Regions from separate parts of the Glutamicibacter sp. M10 genome, predicted to be linked through region 1. Evidence: riboswitches for the same ligand, from Rfam matches in the RefSeq annotation. Region 1 holds a riboswitch; the other holds the start of a gene.
The links. A riboswitch is a leader RNA that binds a small molecule or an ion and turns the genes downstream of it on or off. The one in region 1 is predicted to bind glycine.

Region 1 (7,970 bases):
GACCGGTTCATTCCCGCCGCGCGAACGCGGATGCGAATCCAGCCCTCGGTTGGTTCTGGAATGGGTAGGGATTGAAGCTGTAAGTTGGACACTGGTCCGGGCTGAGATAAGACGACTGCACGCATGGTCATTTGGATCATTTTCCTTCGTTGTCATTGAGAAGCTCGCGAATCCACTTGCGTTCTTCATTGCGCAAGGCGCGGGCGCTGCGCTGAGCACCTCTCCGGTATGGATCCGTCATGTCTGCAATCTTCACGCGAACTCCCTCATTTGAGTAGAAGCTGGCTGGTGCTTCGAGAAAGTCCAAGCGTCGCTGAAGCACTGCGTTTCTTTCTTCGGCATCAGGTAAGACAGAAAGGAAAGTGAGGACGGTGAAAAAATGTGTCAGGTCGGTGATGGCTAGTCCGGAAGCGTCCCGCAGAATTGCCAGAAGGCGAACGTGCCCAGCCTCGGTGAGGCCTAAGGTTTGCCGCTGAGCGCCCGCTACTCCGGGTTCGCTTTCTTTAGTCACGTACCCAGCTTTGGCAAGTCGGGTGATGGCTGGATAAAGGGTGCCGTCACTGATCTTGCGGGCGTGCCCACCGAGCTCTTCCATTCGACGTCGAAGCTCATAGCCGTGGAGACGGCCTTCAGACAAGAATCCCAGAATCATCAACTCAATCACGTGAACATCATACCTCGATTCGTGGTATATCGGAACGAGGTATAGAATTATCTGACCGTCTTGACCGGAAAGGTGATCCGGTAGTCAGGTATCGGAAACTGTTGAGCCGAGCTTGGGATCTGATCCTGAACTTGGCGTCACCGTCCAGGAGTGAGAAGGACCAATGGCAAAACCAGCCGGAAATATTGAACCAAAACCAATGCGCTGGGATGCTCAGAAAGACGCCGTTGAACGAGACGTCATCACTGGAGCTGCCGTACTAAAACTCTCGGGAGTCACCCGCACGGTTCGTACGCCGGAGTTCGCAGGAATCGAATTTCATGAAGTCGAATCCAAATCAGCACTGACTAAAGTGCCAGAAACCTCGCGAATGCCGTTTCGCTGGACCATCAATCCTTACCGAGGATGCACGATGGGCTGCCGTTATTGTTTTGCCCGCAGCACCCACGAATACCTGGGGCTCAATAGCGGGCCAGATTTTGACCAACAAATCATCGTGAAAACAAATATTGTTCAAGCGCTGGACCAGGAACTGAGAAGAAAACGTACGTGGAAGCGTGAACTGGTTGCGCTGGGATCAAACACTGATCCGTACCAGCGTGCTGAAGGACGCTATCAACTCATGCCGGGCATCATCCAAACGCTAGCGGCACACGATACTCCGTTTTCCATCCTGACCAAGGGCAGCTTGATTCGGCGGGACATCCCTCTACTCAAGGCGGCACGGGAGCGCGTAGATATTAGTATCAGCATGTCTATTGCGATCTTTGATGAAAGCCTGCGCGAGCTGATGGAACCCGGCGCACCAAAGGCCGAAGCCCGACTAGAGACGGTCAGGTTACTGACCAACGCGGGATTCGACGTCACCGTCTTCTTGATGCCCATCATTCCGTTTCTCTCGGATTCAGCGGAACACTTAGAGCGCGCTATGGAACTGATTGCCAGCTCCGGTGCCAAGGCTGTCATGCACGGGGTGATGCATCTTCGACCGGGCGCTCTCGAATCGATTCAAGCGTGGGTGCGCACGCATCGCCCTGAACTAGGCCCGCAATTTGAGAAGCTGTATGGGCGCTCTTCTAATGCACCGGTTGAGTACCGCCGGCGCATTAGTGAGACGGTACATGTCTTGGCGCACAAGTACGGGTTACATTCACTGGATGATGCGGATCAACCACTCGGACAGTGACTACGAGTGTTTTGCTGCCTTGCGCGCACGATAGGCGCGAACATGCTCACGGTTGGCACAATTGCCGATATCGCAATAGATCTTTGAGCGGTTTCGTGACAGATCTAGCAGGGCGTTGTGGCAATCGGAAGAAGCGCAGATTCGCAGTCGATCTAAACCGCCAGCACGAATGACCTCAGCAAGTGACATGGCTGCGTCCACTGCCAACCGGTCGTAGAGCGGAGTGCTGGTGGTTGTGGCGTGCAGGTGATATCCGAGGTTTTCACTCTTGATCAACTGTGGCTGGGCGTTGGCGTTACGAAGGATCTGATTGACCCTAAATACTGCTTCTTCCTCATCTCCAGTCCAGATGCTCTTGAGCTGGGAACGCAGCTGACGAATGGAACGAAGTTCGGCCTGGTTGTGAGCGCGGGAGCCTTCAAAATTTTCAGAGTCAAGGAACTCATCCAGATCAGCCACGGTGGAGAGCATGTCGATTATTTGCACCTCGGTGTTCAGGAGGTTCACGACGGTCTTAAGTGAGGCTTCGATGTCTGGAGCAAAGGTCATAATTCGTTCCTGAATAAGGGTGGATTGACTGCCTTACAAGCCTAACCGCATCGTGATGCCCGCTTGTTTGGTTGCCCTTGTGTGGGGCGGAAAATTCTTCCCAAAAGTTGTCATTAGGCATGAATGAAACCACTGATCCGAGGTTGCCACCATTGCTGGCACGTTGTTGCCCTTGCTGAGTCTGGCAACCGTAGAGTCCAGGAATCGAGAGGTGCTTTCGCGGAGGTTTTCTTGTGAGTCAACGAAACGTTGAAATTCTGGGTGAAGCAGGAATATAGTTAATGGCGCAGACCCCCTCATATTCTTGAGATCAAGGGGGTCTAGCTGTTTAACTTTCAGATTTCTTTGCACATCAGGGTTTTTACCTTGCGCTCATCCCTCAGCGTTGCTGTTGCCGTCATGCGGATGTGACGTTCGTTCGATTATCGGCTCAAACGGAAATAGTTTCGGGATGAAATGATATTTTGAAGGGATGAACGACTTTCTGATTCCCCAGTTCCAATGGAACTCCCTGAGCTACCTGACCTCGCGGGCTGGACGTATAGGCACCCAAGAACTCACCGAGCTCATGGAATCAGAATCACTGACACGCAACCACTTCATGATCGTTTGCGCGCTCGCCGAGTTCGGGCCAATGTCGCAAAATGACTTGGCCAAGCATTCAAACCTGAACCGCGGGCACTTAGTGGCCTACTTGGACGAGCTGGCCGAACGAAAGATCTTAGAGCGCAGTGTTGACCCGGCGGACCGCCGGCGCAACATCGTCACACTGACGAACGCCGGCAAGAAGTTCACCGCACGGGCCACCGCCGCGGCGCAACGTAGCGAAGCTGACGTCTTTGGTGCGCTTGACGCCAAGCAACAAGCAACCCTGCGCTCATTGCTTCAGCAAGTAGCCACCAAAGATGGCGAGGCACGCTAATGAAACAACATGTCAAAGAAGTCCTCGCACGCAGTGTTGTTGTCGCGCCACCTAAACCCTCGGTGATCCCGGCCGCTAAGGCAGCGCTGGCACTGACCGTCCCGCTGGTGTTGGTCACCATCACCGGCCACCTGGACTGGGCAATGTATGCCGCCTTTGGTGCTTTCTGTTCGGTCTTTGGACGTTACGATTCCTACGCGCCACGTTTTTGGCAGCAGCTTTCCGTAGGTCTGGTGCAGCTGGCTGCCATGCTGCTCGGAACCTATTTCTCGTACATCCACGCGCCATTTTTCATCTGCGTCGTCGTGCTGGCGCTGATTGGTTTTGGCGCGCACTATGTTTCTCACGCAGCCCGATGGATGCCACCAGGACCTGTCTTTGCGGTCTTCGCAGGTGGCGCTTGCATCACCGTTCCCGCTACAACTAACTCGTTCATCGGTGTGCTGCTCGTTGGTGGCGGAACGATGATCTTCAGTCTGCTGTTCATGCTTGGTCTGTCGCTGCGTCGGGCGCACCTGTTCCACACGTTGGGTCGAGGGATCTCTTGGGCCCCATCGGCACGCGCCCTGCCCGAATCACTCCAGATGGGATCCGGCGTGCTACTGGCAGGCATCGTCGCTCAGCTGGTTGGTGGTGGGCACTGGTACTGGGCCTGCCTTGGTGCCATCGCAGCCGTAACTGGAATTGATACCTATGCGCGGGTGGCCAGAGGGCTACAGCGTAGTGTCGGAACCTGCGTTGGTGTACTGCTGGCCGCCGCGGTTTTTGCCTTCCAGCCGCCCATCTGGGTCATCTTGCTGGTGGCGATTATTGGTCAGATCTGCATTGAGCTGGTCATCTTGCGCAACTACGCCGTTGGCATGATCTTCATGACCGTCACCGCGCTATTGATGGTTCACATGGTCAGCCCGGAACCGGCTTCTAGCTTACTGATTGACCGGATCGCGATGACCGCACTGGGCGCCGGGGTTGGCGCAGTGCAGAGCATCGTGATCGGAGTATTAGCGAGTCGCCGAAAGGCCGCCGCGTAGTACTTCCGGTTTGCCCTTGGGTTGGGCAGTGGTTTCTTGATTCAGATTGAGCACCACGCAGCTCAGTCGGTGCGCGTCCGTGGAAATGCGGCGGGCCAGGGAAAGATCCTGCTCGGTAATTTCGGTATTCAATTCATGGGCCAAACGAAGCGTGACAACATCAGCACGCCAATCCACCTGCGGGTGAAGGTCCACCTTCTCAGCGAGCAAGCCCACGAGGGTAATGAATTCTAATGCGGTGCTGCTGGATTCAAATCGGTAGGAAACTCTGAATGAATCCTCGTCTGCTATCCAATCATCAAGAGCGGCTAAACGCTGCTTCAGATTTAATGCTGTTGGTGATTCATGAAATGGAATCTGTCGAAGGACAGTCATGGTGTATCTCCTGAAGGCGGAGGGTCATCCCATGGTGCTGGCCAGAGGCCGCCAAATTTCATCATCGCAGTAATTAGTCCCGAGGTACAGCGTCCACAGTGAATACGCAGGCTGCCCCGGACCCTAGGCCTAAGGTCCGGGGCAGCCGGCTGTCGCGCTGAGGTACCTTGGGCTACTTATGCGCCTTTTGCTCCAGAACCTTATCCGTGGCTGGAATATCGCGATGGCCAAACGCCTGAGCATCTCGGTAGGCCGCGGCTTCATAGCGTTCCTGGGCCACCTTGCCCACGTGCGCCATACGTAGCGCTTGGTGCCTCGGGTGGCGGCGGATCACGAGGTAGGCAATACCCAGTAGCAGGAACCAGATGGGTGTGACCAGTAGGGCAACAAGAGTATCTGGCTGAGTGGTCAAGGCCCACAGAATAAATCCGAAGAAGCCCAGAACTATGTACGGCATCACTCGACCACCGGGAACCTTGTAGGCCGACGCATCGTGCAGGTGAGGGCGGCGGGCGCGGAACACCAGGTAACTGAGCAGAATGATCGTCCATACAAACATGAAGCACAAAGCCGAAACGGTAGTAACCAACGTGAAGGCTCCCATCACCGAATCGCCACTGTAGAGCAGGACAACCCCGGCCAGCAGGAACATGCACGAGAACATCAGGGCGTTCTTGGGAACTTTGCGGTGCGAAAGCTTGGCAAAGCTCTTTGGAGCATCGTTTTCTAGGGCTAGGCCGCGCAGCATGCGGGAAGTGGAGTAGATGCCGGAATTGGCGCTGGAGGTCGCGGAAGTGAGCACCACAAAGTTGATGATGCCGGCCGCCCCAGCCAGCCCGGCTAGGGTGAACATCCCGACAAATGGCGAGTTTTCCGGGGAGAACAGCTTCCATGGTTGGACAGTCATCAAGATGATCAAGGCGCCGACGTAGAAGAACAGAATGCGGATCGGGATGGAGTTGATGGCCTTGGGCAGGGTCTTCTCAGGATCCTTTGTTTCGGCGGCAGTTGTACCCACTAATTCGATGCCCACAAAAGCAAATACGGCGATTTGGAACCCTGCGACAAAGCCCATGAAGCCCGTAGGGAACATTCCGCCATTGGCCCACAGATTACTCACCGATGCGGTGGCACCATTGTGTTGGAACCCGGTGATGATCATGACTAGCCCAATAATGATCAGTGCGCCGATGGCGATGATCTTGATCAGCGCGAACCAGAATTCGGTTTCGCCGAAGGCTTTCACGGTGGCCAGATTCAGCACGAGTAGTAGCGCGATGCAGCCCAGAGCGGGAATCCATAGTGGTAGCTCACCCCACCAGTAAGCAACGTAGTGGGCGATGGCCACGACGTCGGCAATGCCGGTGACCACCCAGCAGAACCAATAGGTCCAGCCGGTGAAGAACGCCGCCCAGGGCCCAGCAGGTCTCCTGCGAAGTCGGCGAAAGTCTTGTAATTGAGGTTGCTCAGCAGTAGCTCGCCCATCGCCCGCATGACGAAGAAGAGCATGAAGCCGATGATGATGTAGACAAAGATGACTGACGGGCCGGCGACGGAGATCGTTTTACCCGAACCCATGAACAGGCCGGTGCCGATGGCACCGCCAATGGCGATGAGCTGGATGTGTCGGTTTGATAGTCCGCGTTCAAGTGTGGGATCAGAACTGGTGGTACTCATGCTGGTTGCCTTCCAGGAGTGTGGCGTGACGCCTAGCAACTTGCTTTGCTCAAGATGCCAGATTCGCCGACTCCGGGAAGGCAACGTCAGCTCGCTGCGCTAAGAGCAGCTACTGCCTATGCCACTGGAGAGAGCCGTCGAATCTAATGCGCACAAAGCGTCACTGTTCGTGGTCCCTCCCCAATCTGTATATGAACCTGAGAGTTTTCACTTCAACCCGACTACTGGGCGAAGCTTGCTCCTTCGGTGAGCGCAGTTCATTCTGCGCTGCTTTCCAGAGTTGCCTTCTCGTGGCGGTACGGGGGCCTGAGAGTTTCCCGGGGAGGAAATTGCTCCTACGGCGCCCGCCCTTGGTGAGGGCGGGACTCTCCCGCCACGTATCAATGGCATTGTGGTGATTACCGTCACAGTATGCCCTGAGCGGTGAATGTGACGCAAGTCTCATGGCGCAAGGTTTCTTTGGGGGCCGTACCGAGACATTAGTGATACCAAACCGAGGCAGTATCTTTATATCCGGACTCTTGATTAAAGGTCGGGTCAGTTTCATCATTGTGGACGGGAGAGAGGACCCCACAATGAAACCCATTCTCAAGTCGCTATCCAAGGGTGGCGCAGTACTGGCAGCGAGGCTTCTGCTTACCAGCAGTGCAGTTGCCATCGCAGCACCACCTGATCATGCAGGACGTCCGGATCATGTCGGCCCACCGGGCCATGCAGGTCCGCCGAGTTGGGCGCCGGCACCGGAGCATGCCGGACCACCAACTGCCAAGCCAACTCCGACACCTGAGCCAACGGAACCAACCGAAGATCCGGGGGTACCTGGCGTACCGTTTCGCTGTACAACGTCACCTTTGACCTGCCGCAAGACTGGGAAATCGTTGAAGATTGTGAATATGGATGCCAAGACGAGTATTCGGTCTACAAGATCTTGGATTCAAAGAAGAATCTCGCATTGGATCTTGAAACGACTAGTTTCAGGGACACTGACAACCCGAACACCTATAAGCGCGAGGTGCTCGACTCGGCCCCAGCGCCTGATTTGCAGTACGCACCGACCAGTGTGGTCTCCTACTACCGGGAAGCCAGCCTCGGCGACAGGGATTTGAGTGTTGCCGTCATCATCGATGATGTATGGCAAAACTGGACCGAAGCACCGGCAATTGATTACTTCAAAACCAGTGCCGAGGAAACCCCAATCATGGCCATGAATCCTGAGTACCTGCACGCACTGGGACTTGATGAGGACGGGGATACCACCCTCGACGAGGCCAAGACTTTCGTGGCAAGTGAGCAGTACTCAACTCTGAAGAAAGTCCTGACCAGCGTCAGGGAGACTCCGTAACCGCCGGGCTATTTGCCAAAGCTGCGAAGGCGCAGTGAGTTGGCAACCACCAGAACGGAGCTGGCTGCCATAGCGGCACCAGCAATCATTGGATTGAGCAAACCCAAGGCCGCGATCGGGATACCCGCAGTGTTGTAGGCGAAAGCCCAGAACAGGTTCATCTTGATCGTGGCCAAGGTTTTGTCCGATAGATCAATGGCGGCAGCGACCTGATGAAGGTCATT
Region 2 (7,970 bases), 370 kb from region 1:
AAACGGTCAGCGGGTGCTGAACCATGTCCCCCACCGTGTACTTCAAATCTTTGCGCTGATCTAGCTGAGCAGCTAGCTGCAAAATGCCAGTTTCTTCCATCTGCGCCAGTCGCTCATCAACTTGGGCAGGAAGCACCTTTTCAGGCTCAAAACCTTCAAGTCCCAACATGATGGCGGTGAATGTTCCGTGCCCACGACCGGTAGCGGCCAGTGACCCATAGACATCAACCCGGATAGTCTCCAGGGCTGCTATCTTCTCTTCACGGATTACTTGGGCAATGAATGCGTGTGCCGCACGCATTGGCCCCACGGTGTGGCTGGAGGACGGTCCAATACCAACCGAGAAAAGATCGAATACGCTTACCGCCATGGCGGGTCACATCCTTAGAACTTGGGCATTCCGATAGCTAACTGCCGGAAAGATGAAGGGGTGCGCAAGAGGTCATCCTTGCAACGGGACATCCACACAGTTATGGGTGGACAAATGTGGAGGAAAAACTGCGGGCCCGAAAAGCGAATGTTTCCGCCTTCCGGGCCCTCATCAATAGCTGATGATGTTACTCGGAAACCTTAGCAAGCTCCGGATACAGCGGGTGAGACTCGGCCAGCTTCAGAACTCGGTCCTTCAGCTCTGGCAAAACTGCAGTATTACCATCGGCACCGGCGATCAGTGTCTGCGCGATGATCTCCGCGACCTCAGCAAATGCAGCTTCCGAGAAGCCACGGGTTGCCAGTGCTGGAGTACCAATGCGCAAGCCCGAAGTGGTCATTGGCGGACGTGGATCAAATGGAACCGCGTTGCGGTTAACCGTGATCTCCACCTGTGCCAAAAGATCTTCTGCCTGCTGTCCGTCAAGCTCCGAGTTACGAAGGTCAACGAGCACCAGATGCACATCGGTGCCACCGGTCAAAACGCTGATGCCCTTGGCAGCAACATCTTCCTGGGTCAGACGCTCAGCAAGAATGCGCGAACCAGCCAAGGTACGCTGCTGGCGTTCCTTGAACTCTTCGGAAGCTGCAATCTTGAAAGCTACAGCCTTACCAGCGATGACGTGCTCCAGTGGACCACCCTGCTGGCCTGGGAAGACTGCAGAGTTAATCTTCTTGGCAATATCCGCGTCGTTGGACAGAATGATGCCACCACGAGGACCGGCAAGGGTCTTGTGGGTGGTGGAGGTAACCACGTGGGCGTAAGGCACAGGCGATGGGTGCAGACCAGCTGCAACCAGACCTGCAAAGTGAGCCATATCCACGAACAGGTAAGCGCCGACCTTGTCAGCGATTTCGCGGAAGCGCTTGAAGTCCAGCTGACGTGGGTAAGCGGACCAACCAGCAACGATCATCTTTGGCTGGTTCTCCACGGCAAGGCGCTCAACTTCGTCCATGTCCACCAGGTTGGTCTCTTCATTTACACCGTAAGGAACGATGTTGAATAGACGACCGGAGAAGTTGATCTTCATGCCGTGGGTCAGGTGACCACCATGCGCCAGGTTCAAACCCAGTACGGTGTCGCCTGGGCGAACCAGTGCGTGGTAAACCGAAGCGTTAGCCTGAGCACCGGAGTGTGGCTGAACGTTGGCGTACTCGGCACCAAAAAGAGCCTTGAGGCGATCGATGGCCAGCGTCTCAATGACGTCAACCTCTTCGCAACCACCGTAGTAGCGGCGTCCCGGGTAACCTTCGGCGTACTTGTTGGTTAGCACCGAACCCTGAGCCTGCATAACAGCCTGGGCGGTGTGGTTCTCCGAAGCGATCATTTCCAGGCCACGCTGCTGGCGAGCTAGCTCGGCGTCGATGCGCTGTGCTACCTCAGGATCCAGAGTTGCTAGGGACTGGGTCAGCGATGCTGGTGCCAGAGATTCAAAATTCTGGTTGCTCATTACTGGACATCTCCACCGTTCGCGCTTGCGTAGTCTGCTGCCGAAAGTAGCGGACCTTCTTCGGCGACCTCTACGGTGAACAGCCAGCCGGCACCATATGGGTCTTCGTTCAAGATTGCCGGGTTTTCTACAGCCTCGTCGTTGATCGCAACTACGGTGCCGGTAACAGGCGAGAACAGGTCGGAAACCGACTTGGTGGACTCAACTTCACCACAGGTTTCACCTGCGCTGACCGAATCGCCAACCTCTGGCAGGTCTACGTAGACAACGTCGCCCAGGGCGTCAGCAGCGATCTGGGTGATGCCGACCTTGGCTGGGGACGATGCATCGATCCACTCATGTTCTGCCGAGTAGCGTAATGACGAAAGAACTTTACTCACGGTATTTCCTCTCCCAAGGGAATAAGCGGGCGTATGGCTAGGCCCTACTGATGTTTAACGTTACTTGGCTCGCGTGTAGAACGGCAGTTCGACGACGACAAATGGCAAAGTCTTACCTCGCAGATCGACCTCTAGCTCGGTGCCAACTTCACTGTATTGCGCATCCACATACCCCAGGGCTACCGGGTAGCCGAGGGTCGGAGATGGCTGTCCTGAGGTGATTTCACCAACAGTAGCGCCGTCCTTAACGATGGCGTAGCCACCGCGTCCGGCGCGCTTGCCCAGACCCTTCAGACCGACCAGCTTGCGTGCTGGAGTCTGCTCTCGCAGGGCTTCAAGAGCCTTTCGGCCCACAAAGTCTTCTTCCTTCTTGAAGGAGACTACAGGGCCAAATCCCGCATCAAATGGGGTGCGTTCTAGGCTTAGCTCGTTGCCGTACAACGGCATGCCAGCTTCCAGACGCAGCGAGTCACGTGCGGCAAGGCCACACGGAACCAACTCGTGATCCGCACCAATTGTGACAATTTTTTCCCACAGCTCGGCCGCTTGATCATTGTTGATGATCAATTCGAAGCCATCCTCGCCGGTGTATCCTGTGCGCGCAACCAGAACGTCAAGACCGCCGAGCACCAGATAAACCGCTGCGTAATATTTCAACTCTGTGACGGAGTCAACGGTGCTTTGGTCAGCTGCCAGCTTGGAGACGATGTCCTGCGCGTTCGGTCCCTGCACTGCAATCAGCGACTGACGCTCCGAAGCGTTATCGACCTGGACATCAAATTTAGCTGCACGCTCTGCAAGGGCTGCGGCTACCACCACAGCGTTGCCAGCGTTAGGAACCACAAGGAATTTTTCTTCTTCAAGGCGGTACACGATCAAGTCATCAATGATCTTGCCGTCATCATTGAGGATCAGCGAGTACTTGGCCTTGCCCACCTTCATGATGCCAAAGTTGCCTGCCAGCGCGGTGTTCAGCGCGGTGACCGCTTCCGGTCCAGCCAGGTACACCTCGCCCATATGGGACAGGTCAAAAAGCCCAGCAGTGGAACGAACAGCCTTGTGCTCGGCCAATTCTGAACCGTACTTCAGTGGCATATCCCAGCCGCCGAAGTCAGTGAAGTTTGCGCCCAGCTCTTTGTGCTGTTCATAGAGGGCGGTGCGTTTTAGTTCGTGGGTAGTCTCAGTCATCGTGAAATCCTCTTAGTCTTCAAAGGCTTCAGGAGCCGGGCAGGAGCAGATCAGGTTACGGTCGCCGGAAGCACCATCAATACGGCCAACAGCCGGGAAGTACTTGTCGAACTTCAGACGCGATACCGGGAACGCAGCCTGCTCTACCGAGTACTTGCGGTCCCAGTTGCTGTTGACCACGGCGGTAACGGTGTGTGGAGCGTGGCGCAGTGGCGACTGTTCAATGGTGTAAACGCCCGAGAGCACTTCTTCCATTTCCTGACGGATGGTGATCATCGCTTCGATGAAGCGCTCAATCTCGCCCAAGTCCTCAGACTCGGTTGGTTCCACCATCAGGGTGCCTGCTACTGGGAAGGACAAGGTTGGTGCGTGGAAGCCGAAGTCGATCAGGCGCTTGGCCACATCTTCTGCGGTCACCCCAGTCTTGGCGGTCAATTCGCGCAGGTCAAGGATGCACTCGTGGGCAACCAATTCCTTGTTACCGGTAAACAGTACTGGGAAGTGCTCGTTCAGACGCTTGGCAATGTAGTTGGCGTTCAAAATTGCATGCTTGGTAGCTTCGGTCAGACCGTCGCCGCCCATCATCGCAATGTAAGCCCAAGAGATTGGCAGTACGCCGGCCGAACCGAAAGCGGTAGCAACCACTGGCACACCGTCACGTTCGGTGTAGGTGCCCGAAGCGTCGCCTGGCAGGAATGGCAAGAGGTGCTCGCCTACGCCGATTGGGCCAACGCCTGGGCCGCCACCACCGTGAGGGATGCAGAAGGTCTTGTGCAGGTTAAGGTGCGAAACGTCGCCACCGAAGGAACCTGGCTGTGCCAGACCAACCAGTGCGTTCATGTTGGCACCGTCGATGTATACCTGGCCGCCGGCGGCGTGGATCTTGTCGCACACTTCGCGTACGTCAGCGTCGTACACACCGTGAGTGGATGGGTAGGTAATCATGATCGCAGCCAACACGTCCTTGTTGGCTTCGATCTTGGCATCCAGGTCATTGGAATCGATGGTGCCATCGGCAGCAGTCTTTACAACGACAACCTTCATGCCAGCCAGTACCGCGGAAGCCGCGTTGGTGCCGTGAGCCGAGGCTGGGATCAGGCAGACATTTCGCTGACCCTCGCCGCGTGATGCGTGGTAGTCCGAGATGGCTAGCAGGCCCGCGTATTCACCCTGGGAACCAGCGTTTGGCTGGATGGAGACGCCAGCGTAACCGGTGATCGCGGTCAGTCGACCTTCAAGGTCGGTGATCAGTTCACGCCAACCTTCGGTCTGCTCTGCCGGCGCGTAAGGGTGGATGGAAGCGAACTCTGGCCAGGTGATGGATTCCATTTCGGCAGCCGAGTTCAGCTTCATGGTGCACGACCCCAATGGGATCATGGTGCGGTCCAGTGCCAGGTCGCGGTCCGAGAGACGACGCAGGTAACGCATCATCTGGGTCTCGGAAGAGATGGTGTTGAAGATCGGGTGGGTCAGGTAGTCGCTGGTGCGAACCTGCGACTCTGGGATCTCAAAGCCTTCTGGAGCCGAAAGCTCTACGCCGAAGACCTCAAGAAGGGATTTGACGATGCTTGAGGTGGTGGCCTCATCGGTGGAGATACCAACCTGGGTGTCGTTGACCTTGCGCAGGTTGATGCCCGCGGTGATCGCCTTGGAGATGATTTCCTCGGCGTTCTTCACGTTCACCACAACGGTGTCGAAGAAGGTATTGGATGCGAGGGTGAAGCCGCCTGCTACCAGCGAGGTGGCAATCACGCGAGCGTGGTTGTTGGCGCGGGTTGCGATTTGCTTTAGCCCGGCTGGGCCGTGGTACACCGCGTACATCGAGGCACAAATGGCCAACAATGCCTGAGCGGTACAGATGTTGGAGGTCGCCTTCTCGCGGCGGATGTGCTGCTCGCGAGTCTGCAGTGCCAGACGGTAGGCAGGAACGCCAGCGTCATCAACCGAGACACCAACCAAGCGCCCTGGCATCGAGCGGGTCAGACCATCGGCAACGGCCATGTAGGCCGCGTGTGGACCACCGAAGAACAGTGGAACACCAAAACGCTGGGTGTTGCCCACAGCGATATCGGCGCCTTGTTCACCCGGAGGGGTGATCATGGTCAAAGCCAAAAGGTCAGCAATGACGGTGACCATTGCGCCGGCGTCCTTGGCGGCTGCGATGATGCTTGCGTGTTCTGCGATGGAGCCGTTGTTACCTGGCTGCTGCAATACGATGCCGGAGATGTCGCCTTCTGGCAGGCCTGCGGAGAGGTCAGCAACTTCAACTTCGAAGCCCAGTGCGTCGGCACGGCCCTGCACAACCTTGATGGTCTGCGGGAAGATGTTGGAGTCCAGGACGGTCTTGCCCTTGGCCTTCTTCTTGTTAGCACGGCGCATCATCAGCACGGCTTCTGCGGCGGCCGAAGATTCGTCCAGCAAAGAAGCGTTGGCGATTGGCAGACCGGTCAGATCCATCACCATGGTCTGGAAGTTCAGTAGGGCTTCGAGGCGGCCCTGGGAGATTTCTGGCTGGTACGGGGTGTAAGCGGTGTACCAGGCTGGGTTTTCGACAATGTTGCGTCGAATCACCGCTGGGGTGAGGGTGTCGTAGAAGCCCTGACCAATCATCTGGGTCTTCATGACGTTTTTGGAGGCTACCGCACGCAGGTGGGCCAGCGCTTCGGTTTCACTTAGTGCTGCTGGAATATCCAGTGCGGCACCTTGTCGGATATCTGCGGGAACTGCGGTATCAATCAGTGATTCTAGGCTGTCGTAGCCAAGAGTCTGAAGCATGGTGGCGACGTCAGAAGGACGCGGGCCGATGTGGCGAGTAACGAATTCACTGTTCGTAGAAGCCGAAGTCTGCGTGATGGTCATGGTGCTGGAGTCTCCACGGGATCTGTCTTGGCGCATGCCAAAGGAAGGACGCTTTGCCTCCCCATCCCTGTTGCACTACCTGAGAGTTTTACGTGTTCGGCCAACAAAGCCGAGCACTTGCACCTTCGGTGAACCGGATCTGGCCGGCTACTTTCCAGAGTTGCCTCGTGATGGCGGTACGGGGGCCTGAGAGTTTCCTGGGGAGGAATTGCTCCTACGGCGCCCGTCCATGGTGTGAACGGGACTCTCCCGCCATCCGTCTATGGCGTGTGCTGCTGATCTTAGATCTGCAGCACACAACCATGTTACCTGCCTCGCGCTTTAGGTCAAAGAGTCGCGCTGCGTTGAACTGTCACAAAAGTTTTACTTCGTGACCGCCGTGAGTTGAACGTACTGCGGATACCTTGCTGACAAGGAATCACCCGAGGATGTGCCCGAGAGCCTGCGCCTAACCCAAGGAACCAAATGTTCGGTAGCCCAACCCAATTCTTGCTTCAGCTTTTCGCCGCGAGAGTTCACCGCGTGATCCGGCAGAACCGGAGCCTGAAGTTTATCTGCCCAGTTTTCGTCGGTGACCTGGTGTCGTCCAAGAACGTCAAGAACCCTCGCGGCCATCAGTGCATGTCCCAGCTCGTTCATGTGCAGGCGATCTACAGACCAATAACGCAAGTCTGAGAATTCGCGCCAACGCCAGTAGTCCGCAATGACCGCGCCGTACTTATCGGCAATCTCGCGAATTTTCTCGTTATAGATCGCAGTACGCGGACGGGTCTTGGAGAACAAGGGAGATTCGACAGTGTCAAAACCGGTGAAGAGTACAACGGTGCTTCCGGCCTCGGTGAAGCGTCGGACCATCCCTTCATAACCACGCATCAGCGCATCAAGATCTGCTCTGGGGCGCAAGATGTCGTTTCCGCCGGCGTAGATGCTCACCAGATCTGGCTTCATGGACAGGCCTTGGTCCAGTTGCTGGTTGATGACCTGACCGATTTTCTTTCCGCGTACCGCGAGGTTGGCGTATTCCCAGTCGCCCTGCGCGCTGAGCACTTCAGCGACTCGGTCGGCCCATCCGCGCACCTGGTTAGGTCGATTCGAATCTACGTCGCCGACGCCTTCGGTGAACGAATCACCCAATGCCAAATACTTCTTCACTTCAATCTCACTTTTGTATCTGCTAAATTTTTCTGTTCACTGCCAAGGTTCAGTTTGCCAAGGTTCAGTTTGATTTAGCCTTGGCGTTCTTGGCGAGGATCAGCTGGCGCGCCAGCTGACTGAGCTTGACCCCGGTAGATGTGTCTTTGGGTCCTTCGTTGCGTGAGGGAATGAAGCCAAAGCCGAGCTGGTAGGCAGGGTCGGCAAAGGCCAAAGATGAGTTAGCTCCGTCGTGACCGTAGGCGAAGATGGAGCCGTAATTATTGCGGGCGGTAGCCTTCATGAATCCCAAGGCAAAAGCCTGCAACAAACCGTTGCTTCGATCCAGTCCGTAAACCAGTTCGGTGGAGACCTGTGACCAGGTGTCCGCGCTGAGGAATCCTTGCATCGCGCCGAGGGATGGAACGGCGCCGAAGGATGCGGCATAGATTCCGGCCAGGCCTTGAGCGTTGGCTACCGCACCCATGGACGCCGGACCGATCTGACGTACCTGGGCTGAGTTGGCCAGCTC

Region 2: it holds a riboswitch for glycine, as region 1 does, so the genes downstream of both, gcvP (aminomethyl-transferring glycine dehydrogenase) here and cycA (D-serine/D-alanine/glycine transporter) in region 1, are expected to answer to the same signal.

What each region holds. Positions count from the first base shown of each region.
Region 1 is NZ_CP104918.1:962,018-969,987, forward strand. Features, by position in the region: gene N6V40_RS04725 (zinc-binding alcohol dehydrogenase family protein) at 1-131, opposite strand, end outside; gene N6V40_RS04730 (PadR family transcriptional regulator) at 137-664, opposite strand; gene N6V40_RS04735 (Rv2578c family radical SAM protein) at 828-1,850, shown strand; gene N6V40_RS04740 (CGNR zinc finger domain-containing protein) at 1,851-2,399, opposite strand; gene N6V40_RS04745 (MarR family winged helix-turn-helix transcriptional regulator) at 2,872-3,321, shown strand; gene N6V40_RS04750 (FUSC family protein) at 3,321-4,352, shown strand; gene N6V40_RS04755 (4a-hydroxytetrahydrobiopterin dehydratase) at 4,323-4,727, opposite strand; partial or broken gene cycA (D-serine/D-alanine/glycine transporter) at 4,900-6,404, opposite strand; glycine riboswitch at 6,580-6,688, opposite strand; glycine riboswitch at 6,689-6,787, opposite strand; gene N6V40_RS04765 (hypothetical protein) at 7,041-7,253, opposite strand; gene N6V40_RS04770 (hypothetical protein) at 7,357-7,746, shown strand; gene N6V40_RS04775 (heavy metal translocating P-type ATPase) at 7,755-7,970, opposite strand, start outside.
Region 2 is NZ_CP104918.1:1,333,684-1,341,653, reverse strand. Features, by position in the region: gene N6V40_RS06550 (L-serine ammonia-lyase) at 1-370, opposite strand, end outside; gene glyA (serine hydroxymethyltransferase) at 558-1,880, opposite strand; gene gcvH (glycine cleavage system protein GcvH) at 1,880-2,260, opposite strand; gene gcvT (glycine cleavage system aminomethyltransferase GcvT) at 2,321-3,448, opposite strand; gene gcvP (aminomethyl-transferring glycine dehydrogenase) at 3,461-6,307, opposite strand; glycine riboswitch at 6,472-6,569, opposite strand; gene N6V40_RS06525 (SGNH/GDSL hydrolase family protein) at 6,671-7,459, opposite strand; gene N6V40_RS06520 (serine hydrolase) at 7,524-7,970, opposite strand, start outside.